DNA from 2 places in the Rhizorhabdus dicambivorans genome. Region 1 is predicted to be linked to the other one. Evidence: riboswitches for the same ligand, from Rfam matches in the RefSeq annotation. Region 1 holds a riboswitch; the other holds the start of a gene.

Region 1 (8,330 bases):
CAAGAAGGATGCCGAAGCTACCGCCAAATCGCTGACCTCGAACGGTTCCGCCGACGAGACGATCGTCAACGGGATCGTCGAACTGGCCGAACTGCAGCCAAGACTGAAGCTCTGCGTGCTTCGCGCCAAGGCGGGGTGACGCATATGCCGCCATGCCTTCCGGCCGAGCTTGTCGAAGCGCTGTGGCCGGCACCATAGCCGCGATCGGCTTGGCCATGATTGAGGAACTCTCAAGGCTGATCTGAATTATCCAGATCATGACCGCGTCGATCCTGATCGTTGAAGATGAAATGCTGATCGCCCTGGAGATGCAGAGCATTCTCGAGGACCATGGTTATCATGTCGCGGGGATCGCGGCGGATCTCGAAGGCGCTCTGGCGCATGCCGACACTGGCCTGGACCTGGCGCTGGTCGACCTGAACTTGCGAGACGGCCTGACCGGACCGCAGATAGGATCGACCCTGGCGGGCGAGCATAGGGTCGGTGTCCTCTTCCTGACCGCCAATCCACGGCTCCTGGGCGATGGTGTCGCGGGCGCGATCGGCGTTCTGACGAAGCCGATGGACGAAGAAAGCCTGGCTTCCGCGGTTCACTTCGCCTTGCGTGTACGCGAGGGCCAGCCCGCGGAAGCGCCGCCCAAGCTTCTGCGTTTCGGCTAGACCCTTTCACGATCCGATTGCATCGGCTCGTCGGCTCTACCTTATGTTTTACCACGATTTCCGAGTCGACCGATCGGCCCAGTAATCGCTCTGGTTCACGCCCGGTTGAGTGCGGAGATGGGGATAAGGAGATCGACGCGCAGCCCTTCGCGCGCCCAGTGCCGTTCAAGTGTGCCGCCGAGCTGCTGGACGATGCTGATCTGCGTCAGACGGCTGCCAAAACCCAGTTCTTCCGGTTCGGCAAGGATCGGGGGACCGCCCGCTTCTTCCCACCGCAGCCGCACCTGACCCTGCTCCGCGACCGAAGCGATGCGGACGCGCCCGTCAGAGTTTGAAAGCGCGCCGTATTTTGACGCATTTGTCGCCAGCTCATGGAATACGAGGCCGATCGGCGTAGCGCCACGATCGTCCACAGGCAGGTCGTCACCCTCGATGGTCAGTCGCCCCTCATCAATTGCGGGGTAGGGGCTGAGCAACTCCTTGAGAAGCGCAAGCAGCGTGGAAGGCCCCTCGTGGCGCGCGCTTTCCTCACTATGGGGGCGGACATAATCGTGGGCGCGGCCGAGCGCCGCCACACGGGCCTGAAGCTGACGTGCGAATTGTTTAGCACCGGGGAACTGGCGCGCCGAAATACCGATCAAGCCGCTCAGGACCGCGAAAATATTCTTGATCCGATGGCTCAGCTCGCGGCTCAGAATTTCATTCTGCTGCGCAACCTGTTTCTGCTCGTGGATGTCCGTGCAGGTTCCGACCCACCGCACGATCTCACCCTCTTCATTCCTGACAGCCAGGGCCCGCCCAAGGGTCCAGCGATATGCCCCGCTGCGGTGGCGCAGCCGATATTCAATCTCATACGACTCACCCGTCCTCAGGCTATGGCGCCATCGCGACCAAGCCCTCTCCTGATCGTCCGGATGGAACATTCCATTCCAGCCTTCGCCATCGGTGGAACCCTTTGGAACACCCGTGAACTCATACCATTGAGCGTTGTAATAGTCGTGGAAACCGTCCGGCAGGGTTGACCATACCATCTGGGGCATAGCGTCTGCGAGTTGCTGGAAAGAGATTTGACCGGCCCTTTGCCCGGCCCCTTCCGCAATAGATGAACTCACAGAACCTTCCCAGTTTCTGGCCTACGGCCCTGGTTGCGTGCGGCCGCCAAATATAACGTAGATCAGCTTCGGCCGGGATAACAAACGGCTCGGCCAATTGATCCCGCACGCTTGCTTATACCGTCGGCGCTCGACGACAGCTACGGGGTAAGCCGTCCCAAAAGCATGAAGTTGGCGAAGCGGCTTGAACGAGCCACTGCCCGCCTCCCCGCTTGCTTTCCCCGCGCCGTTCCATATGTTCCCCCCGCCCGTCATCGGCGGGCGTCAGCGCAGGGAGAGACCGGCTTCGGGCCGGCGCCGAAGGAGCAACCGCCCCGGAAACTCTCAGGCAGCAGGACCGGCGCCGGCCAAACTCTGGAAAGTGGCGCCCATGGGCGTCCGCCGACGGGATAGCGATCTCAGGCGCAAGCGACAGAGGGGGCACGAAAGCGGTGGCGACACCGCCATGGAGTGCCCGATGCCGACCGACGACCCGACCCCCGATCAGCGCCCGCGCGAGCGTTCGCGGATAGACGCCAGCCTGCCGATCAGCGTCGCCGACCTGTTCACCATCGGCATCGGCCCGTCCAGTTCGCACACCGTTGGCCCGATGCGCGCCGCCCACGCCTTCATGGCGGAGGTCGCCGCGACGGGCCGGGCGCCGGCCGGGCTGCGCGTCGAGCTGTTCGGATCGCTGGCGCTGACCGGCCATGGCCATGCCACCGACAGCGCGATCCTGCTCGGGCTGGCCGGCGAGAAACCCGAGACGGTCGATCCCGCCGCGATCCCCGCCCTGCTGGCCGCGATCCGCGCGAACGGGAGGATCGAGACGATCAGCGGGCCGGTGCCGTTCGACGAAGCGCGCGACCTGATCTTCCGCAAGGGCGAATTCCTGGAGGGCCATTCCAACGCGATCCGCTTCGCCGCCGAACTGGCCGGCGGCGGGCGGATCGAGCGCGAATATCATTCGATCGGCGGCGGCGCGATCGTCGCGGTGGGCGCGGCACCGGGCCTGCGCGGCCATAATATCGTGCAGCGCCACCCCTTCTCCTCCGCCGCCGAGATGCTGTCGGTGGGCGAGGAGACCGGCCTGTCGATCGCCGCGATCGTCGCCCGCAACGAGGAGGCATGGCGCCCGCGCGCGGAGACCGAGGCGCTGCTCGACCGGATCGCGGCGGCGATGATGGGATCGATCGACCGGGGCATGGGCGAGGAGGGGCTGCTGCCCGGCGGACTGAAGGTAAAGCGCCGCGCCCGGGCGATCCACGCCAAGCTGCGCACCCAGCCGCCCGAGCAGCAATATGCGCGGGTGTTCGAATGGGTGAGCCTGTTCGCGCTGGCGGTGAACGAGGAGAATGCCGCCGGCGGCCGGGTCGTCACCGCGCCCACCAATGGCGCGGCCGGGGTGATACCGGCGGTGATCCGCTATTATCTGGATTTCATCCCCGGCGCCGATGCCGGGGGGGTGCGCGGCTTCCTGCTCACCGCATCGGCGATCGGCTTCCTCTACAAGAAGCGCGCCTCGATCTCGGCTGCCGAGATGGGCTGCCAGGGCGAGGTGGGCGTCGCCTGCTCGATGGCGGCGGCGGGATTGGCGGCGGTGCTGGGCGGCAGCAACGCCCAGATCGAGAATGCCGCCGAGATCGGCATGGAGCATAATCTGGGGCTGACCTGCGATCCGATCGGCGGGCTCGTCCAGATCCCCTGCATCGAGCGCAACACGATGGGCGCGGTGAAGGCGATCAACGCCGCCTATCTGGCGCTGCAGGGCGATGGCCGCCATGTCGTCAGCCTGGACGCGGTGATCGAGACGATGCGCCAGACCGGCGAGGACATGCAGAGCCGCTACAAGGAGACCAGCCTGGGCGGGCTGGCCGTCAATGTGGTGGAGTGCTGAGCGGCATACACTGGCACAAAACAGAGTTCCCGCCGACGCCGCTTTGACCGCAGCATCGCAGCATGGCCGCCACCCAGGCGCGGCCCCGGAGGGAGACGATGCTCGTGGCGGACAGCCAATTCGATTATCTGGGCGTATCGCCCGAACTGCGCGCCGACCTGACCGCATTGTGCACCGAATATGTCTGGCGGCTGGACAACGGCCATGCCGCCCGGGTGCCCGAACTGTTCACCGAGGACGGCGCCTGGACCGGCCCCTGGGGGGTGATGCGGGGCCGGGCTGAGCTGGAGAAGGCGTGGACCGCGCGGGCGCAGCGCGATGTCCGCACCCGGCACATGCTGACCAATTTGCGGTTCGTGCGCCACGCGGAGGACCGCGCCTCCGGCCAGGTGAGCCAGATCGTGTTCGTCGCAAATGGCGATGCGCCCTTCCCCACCGATCCGAACATCATCGCCGAGAATATCGACGACTATCGGCGCGGCGGCGACGGGATATGGCGGCTGGAGAACCGCCGCATCGCGATGCTGGCGGACAAGACCCAGCCATGAGCGGGGCGGCGCTGGCGGAGGGCCATGTCGCCGTCGTGACCGGCGGCGGATCGGGGATCGGCCGGGCGCTGGCGATCCGGCTGGCGCAGCTCGGCATGCGGATCGCGGTGGTCGACCTCAAGCGCGAGGCGGCGGAGGCGACGGTCGCGGCGCTCCCCCATCCCGCGCGGGGCCGGGCCTTTGCCGCCGACGTCGCCGATGCGGGGGCGATGCGGCGCTGCGCGGAGGCGGTGAGCGCCGCGTTCGGCCCGGTGAACCTGCTGTGCAACAATGCCGGCATCCTGCGCGCGGGCACCGCCTGGACGACATCCGAAAGCGACTGGGCGCTGACGCTGGGCATCAATGTGCGCGGCGTGGTGAACGGGCTGGCGGCGTTCGTGCCCGGCATGATCGATGCGGGGAAGCCCGCCCGCATCCTCAACACCGCCTCGATCGGCGGCCTCTGCCCCGCGCCCGGCGTGGCGAGCTACATCGCGTCGAAATATGCCGTCGTCGGACTGACCGAGACGCTGCGCGACGAGCTGGCGGCCGGCGGGCACGACCATATCGGCGTGAGCCTGCTCTGCCCCGGCGGCGTCGCGACCGACATATGGCAGGGCGCGAACGATGCCGGGCGGCCCAGCGACCGGCTGGCGCGCGACGTGCTGCAGGCGATGTCCGCCCCCCGGCCCGACCAGGCGAGCGCCGAAGGCATCGCCGGGCTGGCCGTCGAGGCGATGCTGGCCGGGCGCTTCTGGATCGTCGCGGCGCAGCCATCGCTGCACGGGCGGATCGCCGAACGGCATCGGGCGATCAGCGAGGCGATCGGACGGGACAGCCCCGGCCTCTACGGCTGAAACGCGACAGGGGGACGCGGTCGCCCGCGCCCCCCCTCTTCGTCCGATTCCGATCGATCAGAGACCGACGATGCCGCCGTCATTCTTGGTGATGACGATCGTCGCCGAGCGCGGACGCGCGGTTGAGGAGCCGCCACCCTGGGTCGCCGGCCAGCTGCTCTGGAGCGTGGTCAGGTTCCCGTCCTCGCCCGGATGCTGGATGTTGACGAACAGGGTGCGGCCGTCGGGGGTCGAATCCACGCCGGTCAGCTCGCAGCCCTTGGGGCCGACCAGGAAGCGCTTGAGCGTCGCCTGGGTCGCCGCCTTGCCGGGATAGGTGAGCTGGTTGCGGGTGGTGCCGTCGGCGCCGGTGTTGGTGATGACCTTGGCCGCTCCATCGCCGACCCGGCCGGGGATGGCGACCAGCATCTGGTTGTTGGTCCGGTCGGTGAAGGCGCCGTCGTCGGTCTGGATCCACAGGAGCGGATTGACCAGGCCCGAGGCGTTCTGGGGCCGGGCGAACCAGAGGCCGTCCGGGCTGGAGAAGTCGTTGCTGGCATCGAGGCCCGAGATGTTGACGTTGTTCGCATCGGCCTCGGCCGAGTCCGCGCCGAACAGGTAGATGTCCCAGTTGAAGCTGGTCGCTTCCGAACTGTCGCCGGTTTCCTTCAGACGGATGATATGGCCGTTGGGGTTGCCGCGCTGCGCAACGCCCGCGCGCGGATCATTATAGTGGCGCGGGTTGGCGGCGTCGGTGCCGGCCAGCGGACGCACCGTGGCATTGTTGTTGGTGAGGGTGAGATAGACCTCGCCGGTCACCGGGTTGACGGCGGTCCATTCGGGCCGGTCCATCTTCGTCGCGCCCAGCACGTCACCGGCGAGGCGGGCGTTGACCAGCACATCGGCCTGATCGGCGAAGGGATAGCTGGGGTTCGAGGCGGTCAGCCCGCCCTGGCCGAAGACCAGCGGCAGCCAGGTGCCGGTGCCGTCCGCCGCGAAGCGCGCGACATAGAGCGTGCCGGCATCGAGATATTTGTCGCCGATCGCCAGCCGGTCGGTGGCGTTGGCGTCGGCCGCGACCCAGGGCTGGGCCGAGACGAACTTGTAGAGATATTCGCCGCGCGCATCGTCGCCCATGTAGAAGGCCGGCTTGCGGCCGGCGACGACGTTCGACGGCCAGCAGCCCTCATGGCCGAAGCGGCCGAGCGCGGTGCGCTTGCGCGGCGCCTTGGTCGGGTCATAGGGATCGAGCTCGACAACCCAGCCGAACTGGTTCGGTTCGTTGCGGAAGTCGGCCGCCGCCGAGGCCCCCGTCGCGCTGGCGTTCCAGCGGGCATAGACGGTGCTGGCCGCATCGGCGGGAACGACCGTCGACCAGCCATAGCTGCCGCTCGCGCCCTCAGGGATGCCATAGCGGTTGAGCGAGACGACATCCTTCGCGGTGGCGCCGCCGCGCACCGCATTGTCGCCCGCCGCGCGGCGGAAATAGCCGGCCCAATTCTCCTCGCAGGTCAGATAGGTGCCCCAGAAGGAGAAACCGTTGGCGCAGTTGTTGACGGTGCCGCGGCCATCGGTGCCGGCGGTCGAGAAGCGGGTGGAGAGCAACGCGTTGCCGCGCGCCGGGCCGGTGAAGCTCACCGGGGTCAGCGGGGTGGTGCGGCGGTTCAGCGTCGAGCCCTGGACATAGTTCCAGCCGGCGGTGCTGCGCGTCACCTCGATCACGCTGACCCCGTGGCACTCCATTTCCTTGAGCACTTCGGCCTCGGGGCGGATGCCGCCGGTCGAGGTCGGGCCGTTGGCGTGGAGATAGACCTGGGTGATGTTCTCATGGTTCATCACCAGCAGGCCGCGCGCGCTGTTGTTGTCGTCGCGCGCGTTACCGGTGGCGGCGAGGCCGTAATAATAAAGCGCGTCATGATGATCGCCCGCGCGCTTCGAGAAGCCGGTGTCGGTGCCGTTATTGGCGAAGGCCGGGGTGGCGGCGTCGATCGGGTCGCCGAGCCGGTAGAGGATCGACACGGTGTAGCCGTCGGGCACCTTGACCAGATCGTCGAAGCCCTTGGGGACGGCGGTGAAGCCGAGCACCGCCGGGGTGACGGTGATGGTGGTCTGCGCGGTCGCCGCCTTGCCCTTGCTGTCGGTCGCCTTGTACTCGAACACCAGCGGGGTCGATGCCGACACCGCCGGGGCGATGAAGCTGGCATTGTTGGTGTTGGCGTTCTGCAGGGTGACGGCGGGCCCCGACACCTGGGTCCAGCCGACGCTCACCTCCTGCTTGTCGGTGGCGGTGCCGGTGAGGGTGACGAGGCGGCCCGCGCTGACCGTGGCATTGGCGCCCGCGGTGACGACCGGCGCCTCATTGTCGCTGCCGCAGGCCGAGACCAGCATGCCGCCCATCGTCGCGGCGGCAATCGCCGAGACGCCGCCGAACAGCGTCTGGCGGCGCGAGTAGCGCTCGGCGACGATGCTTTCGAGTGTGGGATTGTCGGTCGGGTTACAGTCGACGACACCATCGGTGTAGCCGTGGTTGGCGGTCTCGGTCATGGCGTGAGTCCCCTTGGTTCGGAAGGGGACTGGCTAGCGGCGCCGTGCGAAGGATTTGTGCCGCCAAGCTTACGCATCGATGAAGATGACGTGACCGCGATGTGACGCCGCTCAAAGAAAATCTATTTGGTAGAGAAAGCCACAGGCGGTCGACTTTGCCTTCATATTCCCCGATGCCGGTGACGCACATCAGGGGCTCGATCGATGCACAGCACCGCCGCGACGGACCATGGCATTCCCTTTCGCGACGCGCTGCATGTGTGGACGCGAATAGCGCTGCTCAGCTTCGGCGGGCCGGCCGGGCAGATCGCGGTGATGCACCGCATCCTCGTCGACGAGAAGAAATGGATCGGCGAGGAGCGTTTCCTCCATGCGCTCAATTTCTGCATGCTGCTGCCCGGGCCCGAGGCGCAGCAGCTGGCCATCTATATCGGCTGGCTGTTGCACCGGGTGAAAGGCGGGCTGGTCGCCGGCCTGTTGTTCGTGCTGCCGGGAATGATCGCGATCATGGCGCTGTCCTGGCTCTATGTGCTGGTCGGGCAGGCGGCGCCGGTCGCCGCGCTGTTCTTCGGGCTGAAGGCGGCGGTGGTGGCGATCGTGTTCCAGGCGGTGGTGCGGATCGGCGCGCGGGCGCTGGGCCATCCGGCGAAGATCGCCATCGCCGCCGCCGCCTTCCTGGCGCTGTTCCTGCTGCGCGTCCCCTTCCCGATGGTCATCCTCACGGCGGGGCTGATCGGCTGGTTCGCCGGCCGTGCCGGCCTCCCCGCCTTCGCGGG
Region 2 (8,330 bases), 600 kb from region 1:
GCCAGTTAGCCTCCAGCCAGTCGAGTTCGCCCATCACCCGACTACGCAATCCGCTGCAGATCGTATCGAGGTCGGGCGCGCAGCGCTCAGCGAGGTTACGCCACGCGATAAGGCCCATGCTATTGCCGCGCCCCAGCCGGAAGTCGCCCAGCGCCTTGTGCATGTCGCCCAGCGCCCCGCCCGCCGCGCGCGCCTGCGCCGGGGTGGGATGCGTCACGGACACGCCCTGAAGGAACTCGATCAGGCAGGCCGGGCGCCCGGCCAGGGTCTGCAGCTGCTCGCCCCGCCGATCGCGCAACATGCGCGGGATGTTCAGGCCCTTGGCGGCGAGATGATCGGTGAGCGCGGCGAAGAAGGGCAGGTCCTCCACATTCACCCGCTTCTCGTAGAGCGTCAGGATGAAGCGGCCGCCGGTCGTCTCGATCAGGTAGTTGCTGTTCTCGACACCCTCGGCGATGCCCTTGGCCGACAGCAGCGTGCCGACGTCGTAGCGGTGGAGGAAGGCGTTCATCTCCTCGGTGGAGACCTGCGTGTAGACCGCCATTTCCTCAGGCCACCAGCGACCGGGGCAGCTTGAACAACATGTCCTCGGTCACCTCCTCGACCTCGCGTTCACGGATCGCGAAGCGCTGGGCGAGCGCCTCGACCAGCTCGCGCACCAATATCTCCGGTGCCGAGGCGCCGGCGGTGATGCCGAGGGTGCGGACACCCTCCAGCCAGTCGAAATCCACCTCGCCCGCGCGCTGGATCAGCCGCGCCTTCACGCCGTTCCGCTCGGCCACCTCGACGAGGCGCAGCGAGTTGGAGCTGTTCGGCGCGCCGATCACCAGCATCGCGTCGCACTGCGCAGCGATCGCCTTGACCGCCGCCTGGCGGTTCGAGGTGGCGTAGCAGATGTCCTCGCTGCGCGGCGCGGCGATGGCGGGGAAACGGCGCCGCAGCACGCCGATGATCTCGGCGGTGTCGTCGACCGACAGGGTCGTCTGGCTGAGGAAGGCGAGCGGCGCGCCATCGGGCACGGCCACCGTCTCGGCATCGGCGGCGGTCTCGACCAGGGTCATCACCCCGTCGGGCACCTGGCCGAAGGTGCCGATCACCTCGGGATGCCCCTTGTGGCCGATGAACAATATGTGATGGCCGTTCTTCACCAGCCGCTCGGCCTGGCGATGGACCTTGGAGACCAGCGGGCAGGTCGCGTCGAGGAAGTTGAGCCCGCGCTCGGTCGCCTTGGCCGGCACCGCCTTGGGCACGCCATGGGCGGAGAAGACGACGGGCACGTCGTCGGGCACCTCGTCCAGTTCCTCGACGAAGATCGCGCCCTTCGCCTTCAGATCGTCGACGACATATTTGTTATGGACGATCTCGTGTCGCACATAGACCGGCGCGCCATATTTCTCGATCGTCAGCTCGACGATCTGGATCGCCCGGTCGACCCCCGCGCAGAAGCCGCGCGGCGCCGCGATCAGCAGGTCGAGCGGGGGGAGCGGGACAAGGGTCATAGCGGCGCCTTAAGCGATTGCTTGCCTGCGCGAAAGCCGCTTCCTATGATTGGCCAACTGCCGGGCGTGCGCTCCGGACGACGATGTGAAGGATGCCGCTCCGTGCCGTTCCCCAAGACTCCCGCGATCCTGCTCGCTGCCCTGACCCTCGCCTCCTGCGCGCAGGACACCGAGTTCGACGAGCGTGGCGGCTTCAAGATCGCGCGCTCGGCCTGCCCGGCCGCCGCGATCCCCACCTATACCGGCGACATCACCCTGTTCGATCCGCCCGCCGAGCGCCGGGTCGAGGCGATCGACGTCACCGCGACGATCACCAATCTCCAGGCGAACTGCAACGACAGCGGCGACCGTATCCAGGTGACCGCCGGCTTCGACGTCCAGGCGCGCCGCGCTGCGGCCGGACCGGCCCGCACCGTCACCCTGCCGTGGTTCGCCACGGTGCTGCGCGCCGGCACCCAGCTCGAATCGAAGCAGATCGGCCAGGTGACGATCCAGTTCGCCGACGGCCAGCTGCGCGGCAGCGCCCACACCTCCGCCACCGCGATGGTCAACCGCGCCGCGGCCACCCTGCCCGAGGACATCCTCAAGCGCATCAACCGCAAGCGCAAGGCCGGCGATGCCGATGCCGCGCTCGACCCGATGAACGAGCCCGCGGTGCGCGACGCGGTCAACAAGGCCAATTTCGAGCTGCTGGTCGGCTTTCAGCTCACCGAGAGCCAGCTGGCCTACAACGCGGCGCGATAATTCCCCTGCCCCCAGGGCAATGGGGAAAGCTGTGGATGGTTCGCTGCACCGCCACATCGGCCGTTGACTTGGGCGGCGACGCGCGCCAAGGCTGATCCCGTCGTCGCCGGGCAACCGGTGCGGCCATGCGGGAGAGTGTCCGGCCCGACCGGACCGCCGAAGGAGCAACCGCCCCGGAATCTCTCAGGTCCAAGGACCGCATGGCCGGAATCGGCACTCTGGAAAGCGGATGGGGGCTTCGGCCGTCATCCCACCGAAGGGGTAAGCCGGGCCGTCTCAGGTCCGGCGAAAGCTCTCAGGTTCCGTGACAGAGGGGGCCATGACCGACGGGCGCATCACGCCCGGCGTTCGTGGGACCGTCACGGAGAACCGACATGAGCGACGACGCCGAACCCGAAGAGATCATCCAGACCCTGCCGCTGGACCGCTGGCACCACGCCCAGGGCGCGCGCATGGTGCCCTTCGCCGGCTATTCGATGCCAATCCAATATGAAGGCATCATCGCCGAACATCTGTGGGCCCGCGAATCCGCCGGGCTGTTCGATGTTTCGCACATGGGCCAGCTGCTGATCCGCGGCGAGCACGGCACCGATGGCGTCGACACGGCGCTGGAGGCGCTGATGCCGGGCGATTTCACCGGCCTCGGCGTCGACCGGATGCGCTATTCGCTGCTGCTCGACGATGAAGGCGGCATTCTCGACGACCTGATGGTCACGCGCCGCACCGGCGATTTCTACCTGGTCGTCAACGGCGCCACCAAGGCCGACGACATTGCCCATCTCCACGAATATCTGCCCGAGGAGCTGATCCTCAACCATCTCGACGACCAGGCGCTGCTGGCGCTGCAGGGCCCGAAGGCGGTCGATGCGCTGGCGCGGATCTGTCCCGGCGTGGACATGCTGGTGTTCATGACCGCCGGCGCGTTCGAGATCGCCGGGGTGCCGGTCTGGGTCAGCCGTTCGGGCTATACCGGCGAGGACGGCTTCGAGATTTCGCTGCCCGCCGCCGACGCGGAGCAGGTCGCCGCGCTGATCGCCGCGCAGCCCGAGGTCAGGCCGATCGGCTTGGGCGCGCGCGATTCGCTGCGGCTGGAAGCGGGGCTGCCGCTCTACGGGCACGATCTCGACACCACCACCGACGCCGCCGAGGCGGGCCTCGGCTTCGCGGTGCCCAAGCGCCGCCGCGCCGAAGGCGGCTTTCCCGGCGCCACCCGCACCGTCCGCCATTTTAACGAAGGAGCATCCCGCAAGCGGATCGGCCTGATCCTGGCGGGGCGCCTGCCCGCACGCGAGGGCGCGGCCATCTTCGATGGCGACGATCAGGTCGGCACCGTCACCTCGGGCGGCTTCTCGCCGTCGCTGCAGGTGCCGATCGCAATGGGCTATGTCGCCGCCGCGAGCGCCACGCTCAACCGCCCGCTCCAGATCGAGGTCCGGGGCAAGCGCCTCGACGCGACCGTCGCTCCGATGCCTTTCGTCCCCCATCGTTACGTCCGCCAAGGGAGCTGACCCCATGACGACCTACTATACCGAAGACCATGAATGGATTTCCGTCGAAGGCGGCACCGCCACCGTCGGCATCACCGATTATGCGCAGGCGCAGCTGGGCGACATCGTCTTCGTCGAGCTGCCCGCTACGGGCGCCAACGTCGCCAAGGGCGGCGAGGCGGCGGTGGTCGAATCGGTCAAGGCCGCTTCCGACGTATTCGCCCCCGTCACCGGCACGGTGAGCGAAGCCAATGCCGCGCTGGAGGCGGACCCCGCTCTGGTCAACAGCGCGCCCGAAGGCGAGGGCTGGTTCTTCAAGCTGGCGCTTGCCGATCCCTCCGAACTGGAGGGCCTGATGGACGCCGCGGCCTACAAGGCGTTCTGCGACGGACTGTAACCCTCTTCCCCCCTCCCCTTCAGGGGAGGGGCTGGGGGTGGGGCTTCTTCGCGAGCGCACCCCCAGCATCGAGGCCCCACCCCCGGCCCCTCCCCTCAAGGGGAGGGGGGAGTAAACGGAATGCGCTACCTCCCCCTTACCGACAGCGACCGTCAGGCGATGCTCGCCACCATCGGCGCCGGATCGATCGACGACCTGTTCGTCGACGTGCCCGCCGAAGCCCGGCTGTCCGGCCCGATCGCCGGGCTCGCCCCCCATGCGTCTGAACTGGCCGTCGAACGGCACATGTCGAAGCTCGCCCGCCGGAACCTTTCGGCCGGGGAGGCGCCCTTCTTCCTGGGTTGCGGGGCGTATAAGCATCATGTGCCCGCCAGCGTCGATCATCTGATCCAGCGCGGCGAGTTCCTGACCAGCTACACCCCCTATCAGCCCGAGATCGCGCAGGGGACCTTGCAGGCGCTGTTCGAATTCCAGACCCAGGTAGCCCGTCTGTTCGGCTGCGACGTCGCCAACGCCTCGATGTATGATGGTTCGACCGCCTGCTGGGAGGCGATCACCATGGCCCGCCGCGTCACCAAGCGGGCCAAGGCGATCCTCTCGGCCGGCCTCCATCCGCATTATGTGTCGCTGGCGAAGACGATGGCGCGCTTCACCGGCGACCAGCTCGACAGCGCCGCGCCGAGCCTGACCCCTGGCGCGCCCGGCGACGACATGGCCCGGCTGCTCGACGCGATCGACGGCGAGACGAGCTGTGTCGTCGTCCAGAACCCCAATATCCTCGGCCATGTCGCCGACCTCTCCGAACTGGCAGCCCGCTGCCACGAGAAGGGCGCGCTGCTGATCGCGGTGGTCACCGAGCCGGTGGCACTGGGCGCTGTCCGGAGCCCCGGCGAGATGGGCGCCGACATCGTCGTCGGCGAAGGCCAGTCGATCGGCGTCGGCCTCAATTTTGGCGGCCCCTATGTCGGCCTGTTCGCCTGTGCCGAGAAATATGTCCGCCAGATGCCGGGCCGCCTCGCCGGCGTCACCACCGACGCCGACGGCCAGCGCGGCTTCGTGCTGACCCTCTCGACCCGCGAGCAGCATATCCGCCGCGAAAAGGCGACTTCGAACATCTGCACCAATGCCGGGCTCTGCGCGCTCGCCTTCTCGATCCACCTGACCCTGCTGGGCGAGACCGGCCTGCGCCGTCTCGCCACGCTCAACCATGCCAATGCGGTGGCGGCGGCCGACCGGCTGGCGAAGCTGCCCGGGGTCGAACTGCTCAACACCGCCTTCTTCAACGAGTTCACCCTGAAGCTGCCGGTCGAGGCGCGGCCCGTCGTCCGCTCGCTGGCCGACAAGGGCATTCTCGGCGGCGTCTCGCTCGGCCGGCTCTATCCGGGTGAGCCCACCCTCGCCAATGGCCTCGTCGTCGCCGTCACCGAGACGGTGACCGGAGAGGATGTCGAAGCCCTGGCCCAGGCCCTCGAAGCGGAGATCGCGGCATGAGCATGAACAGCGAGGGCCGGGTCACCCGCCCCGAGATTTCGGCGGAAACCACCGCCGCCGCCGAGGCGCCCGCCACCTTCACCGGCAACCGCGCGCTGATGCTGGAGGAAGCGCTGATCTTCGAGCGCGACGATTATGCGCGCACCGGCGTCGACATCGCCGAGGCCCCCGCCGCGGCGAACCGCCTCGGCGGGCTGGAGCGCCACCGCGCGATCGGCCTGCCCGGCCTGCCCGAGCCGGAGGCGGTGCGCCACTATACCCGCCTCAGCCGGCAGAATTATGCGATCGACCTCGGCCTCTTCCCGCTCGGATCATGCACGATGAAGCATAATCCGCGCCTCAACGAGAAGATGGCGCGTCTGCCCGGCTTCGCCGACATCCACCCGCTCGCCCCGGTCGACACGGTGCAGGGCGCGCTGGCCGTGATCGACGAGCTGGCGCACTGGCTGGTCACGCTGACCGGGATGCACGCCGTCGCGATGAGCCCCAAGGCGGGCGCGCATGGCGAGCTGTGCGGGCTGCTGGCGATCCGCGCCGCGCATGATGCGGCGGGCAGCGACCGTTCGGTGATACTGGTCCCCGAATCGGCGCATGGCACCAACCCGGCGACCGCCGCCTTCTGCGGCTACAAGGTGGAGAACATCCCCGCCACCGCCGACGGCCGGGTCGATCTCGACGCGCTCACCGCACGGTTGGGGCCCGACGTCGCCGGGGTGATGATCACCAACCCCAACACCTGCGGCCTGTTCGAGCGCGACATGAAGCGCATCTCGGACGCGGTCCACGCGGCGGGCGGCTATGTCTATTGCGACGGCGCCAATTTCAACGCGATCGTAGGGCGCGTCCGCCCCGGCGATCTCGGCATCGATGCGATGCACATCAACCTGCACAAGACCTTCTCCACCCCACATGGCGGCGGCGGTCCCGGCTCGGGCCCGGTGGTGCTGTCGGAAGCGCTGTCTCCCTATGCCCCGCTGCCCTTCGTCGCGAAGCAGGGCGATGGCAGCTTCAAGCTGATCGAGGAGGAGACCGCCGGAGAGGACCATCCCGGCAGCTTCGGCCGCATGGCCGCGTTCAACGGCCAGATGGGCATGTTCACCCGCGCGCTCACCTATATCCTCAGCCATGGCGCCGACGGCCTCCGCCAGGTCGCCGAGGATGCGGTGCTCAACGCCAACTATGTGCTGCGTAGCCTCGACGGCCTGCTCGACGCACCGTTCGGCGCGAGCGGGCCCTGCATGCACGAGGCGCTGTTCAGCGACGATGGGCTGGCGCCGGGCTTCACCACATTGGACATCGCCAAGGGCCTGATCGACGAGGGCTTCCACCCGATGACCATGTATTTCCCGCTGGTCGTCCATGGCGCGATGCTGATCGAGCCGACCGAGACCGAGGGCAAGGCTACGCTGGACCAGTTCGTCGGCGCGCTGCGCTCGGTGGCCGAGCGGGCAAAGGCCGGCGATGCCGCGCTCAAGGCCGCGCCCGCCATGGCCCCCCGCCGCCGCCTCGACGAGACCGCTGCTGCGCGGAAGCCCGTGCTGGTATGGAAGGACGAGCCGCTGCCCGAAGCCGCGGAGTAACCAGCTTCCTCTCCGCGCGAAGCGCGGGGAGGAACAGGAGCAATTGATGCCCGACGCCCGCCGCCACGCCCCCGCCACCGAGCGGAACCGCGAGCCGATCGCCGCCATCCTGCGGAACGTCCTGCCCGCGACCGGCACCGTCCTCGAAGTGGCGAGCGGCACCGGCGAGCATGCGATTCATTTCGCCGGGATCTTCCCGACGCTGCAATGGATCCCCAGCGATCCCGATCCCTCCGCCCTCGCGTCGATCCGCGCTTGGGCGGAGACCGCACGCCTGCCCAACCTGCGCCCGCCGCTGCTGCTCGACGCCAGCGCCTCCAACTGGCCGATCGAGCGCGCCGACGCGATGCTGTGCATCAACATGGTGCATATCAGCCCGTGGGAAGCGACGATGGGGCTGATGGCGGGCGCGGGCCGTCTGCTCGCCTGTAGCGCGCCGCTGTTTCTCTACGGTCCCCATCTTCAGCAAGGGGTCGAGACCGCGCCCAGCAACCTTGCCTTCGACGCAAGCCTGAAGAGCCGCGATCCGCGCTGGGGATTGCGCCGGGTGGAGGAGGTCGCCGCGCTGGCCGAAAGCCACGGGCTCGCGCTTGAGGCGGTCCACCCGATGCCGGCGAACAACCTCAGCCTGCTGCTGCGGAAGCGCTGACGCCCGAGGCGATGGTGCCCGCCGGGGCATCGAACTGCCAGTCGCAGACATGGCGGCGATGGGCGAAGCGCCAGCGGCCCGCCTCCTTCACGCAGCGGTCGATATAGCGCAGGCCGCGCACCGTGACGAAGCCGGGCCGGTTGGTGAGGCAGGCGATCGCGCTGGTGCGGATCACGGCTTCGTCGCCATCGACGCTGATCAGTATGTTGCTCATCATATGGGTCGAGGGGGTCGCCATGCCGATCCCCTCGCGAAACGCCCGATCCATGAAGGCGCGGATCGCGGCGCGGCCCTCCAGCCGGGTGCCGCCGTCATAGTCGGCGACGGCCCCTTCCGCGAAGCAGGCCGCCAGCCCGTCGAGATCGCGATCGTCGATCGTCGCGGCGTAGCGATGGACCAGGTCGGTCAGCGCGGCACAATCGGCCAGCTCCCCTGGGCTCATGCCGCGGCGATCGGGCGGGCGTTGCGCGATGGGGTGATACG

Evidence for each region. A riboswitch is a leader RNA that binds a small molecule or an ion and turns the genes downstream of it on or off. The one in region 1 is predicted to bind glycine.
Region 2: linked by a shared signal. The riboswitch ahead of gcvT (glycine cleavage system aminomethyltransferase GcvT) and the one ahead of CMV14_RS00185 (L-serine ammonia-lyase) in region 1 are both predicted to bind glycine.

What each region holds. Positions count from the first base shown of each region.
Region 1 is NZ_CP023449.1:30,942-39,271, forward strand. It holds gene CMV14_RS00170 (hypothetical protein) at 1-139, shown strand, start outside; gene CMV14_RS00175 (response regulator) at 258-659, shown strand; gene CMV14_RS00180 (PAS domain-containing protein) at 755-1,699, opposite strand; glycine riboswitch at 2,033-2,121, shown strand; gene CMV14_RS00185 (L-serine ammonia-lyase) at 2,229-3,647, shown strand; gene CMV14_RS00190 (nuclear transport factor 2 family protein) at 3,710-4,195, shown strand; gene CMV14_RS00195 (SDR family NAD(P)-dependent oxidoreductase) at 4,192-5,031, shown strand; gene CMV14_RS00200 (PhoX family protein) at 5,089-7,554, opposite strand; gene chrA (chromate efflux transporter) at 7,759-8,330, shown strand, end outside.
Region 2 is NZ_CP023449.1:627,811-636,140, reverse strand. It holds gene thrB (homoserine kinase) at 1-544, opposite strand, end outside; gene ispH (4-hydroxy-3-methylbut-2-enyl diphosphate reductase) at 549-1,499, opposite strand; gene CMV14_RS03050 (hypothetical protein) at 1,602-2,243, shown strand; glycine riboswitch at 2,362-2,452, shown strand; gene gcvT (glycine cleavage system aminomethyltransferase GcvT) at 2,618-3,751, shown strand; gene gcvH (glycine cleavage system protein GcvH) at 3,756-4,127, shown strand; gene gcvPA (aminomethyl-transferring glycine dehydrogenase subunit GcvPA) at 4,248-5,618, shown strand; gene gcvPB (aminomethyl-transferring glycine dehydrogenase subunit GcvPB) at 5,615-7,198, shown strand; gene CMV14_RS03025 (DUF938 domain-containing protein) at 7,245-7,847, shown strand; gene CMV14_RS03020 (nuclear transport factor 2 family protein) at 7,822-8,289, opposite strand; gene CMV14_RS03015 (carboxymuconolactone decarboxylase family protein) at 8,286-8,330, opposite strand, start outside.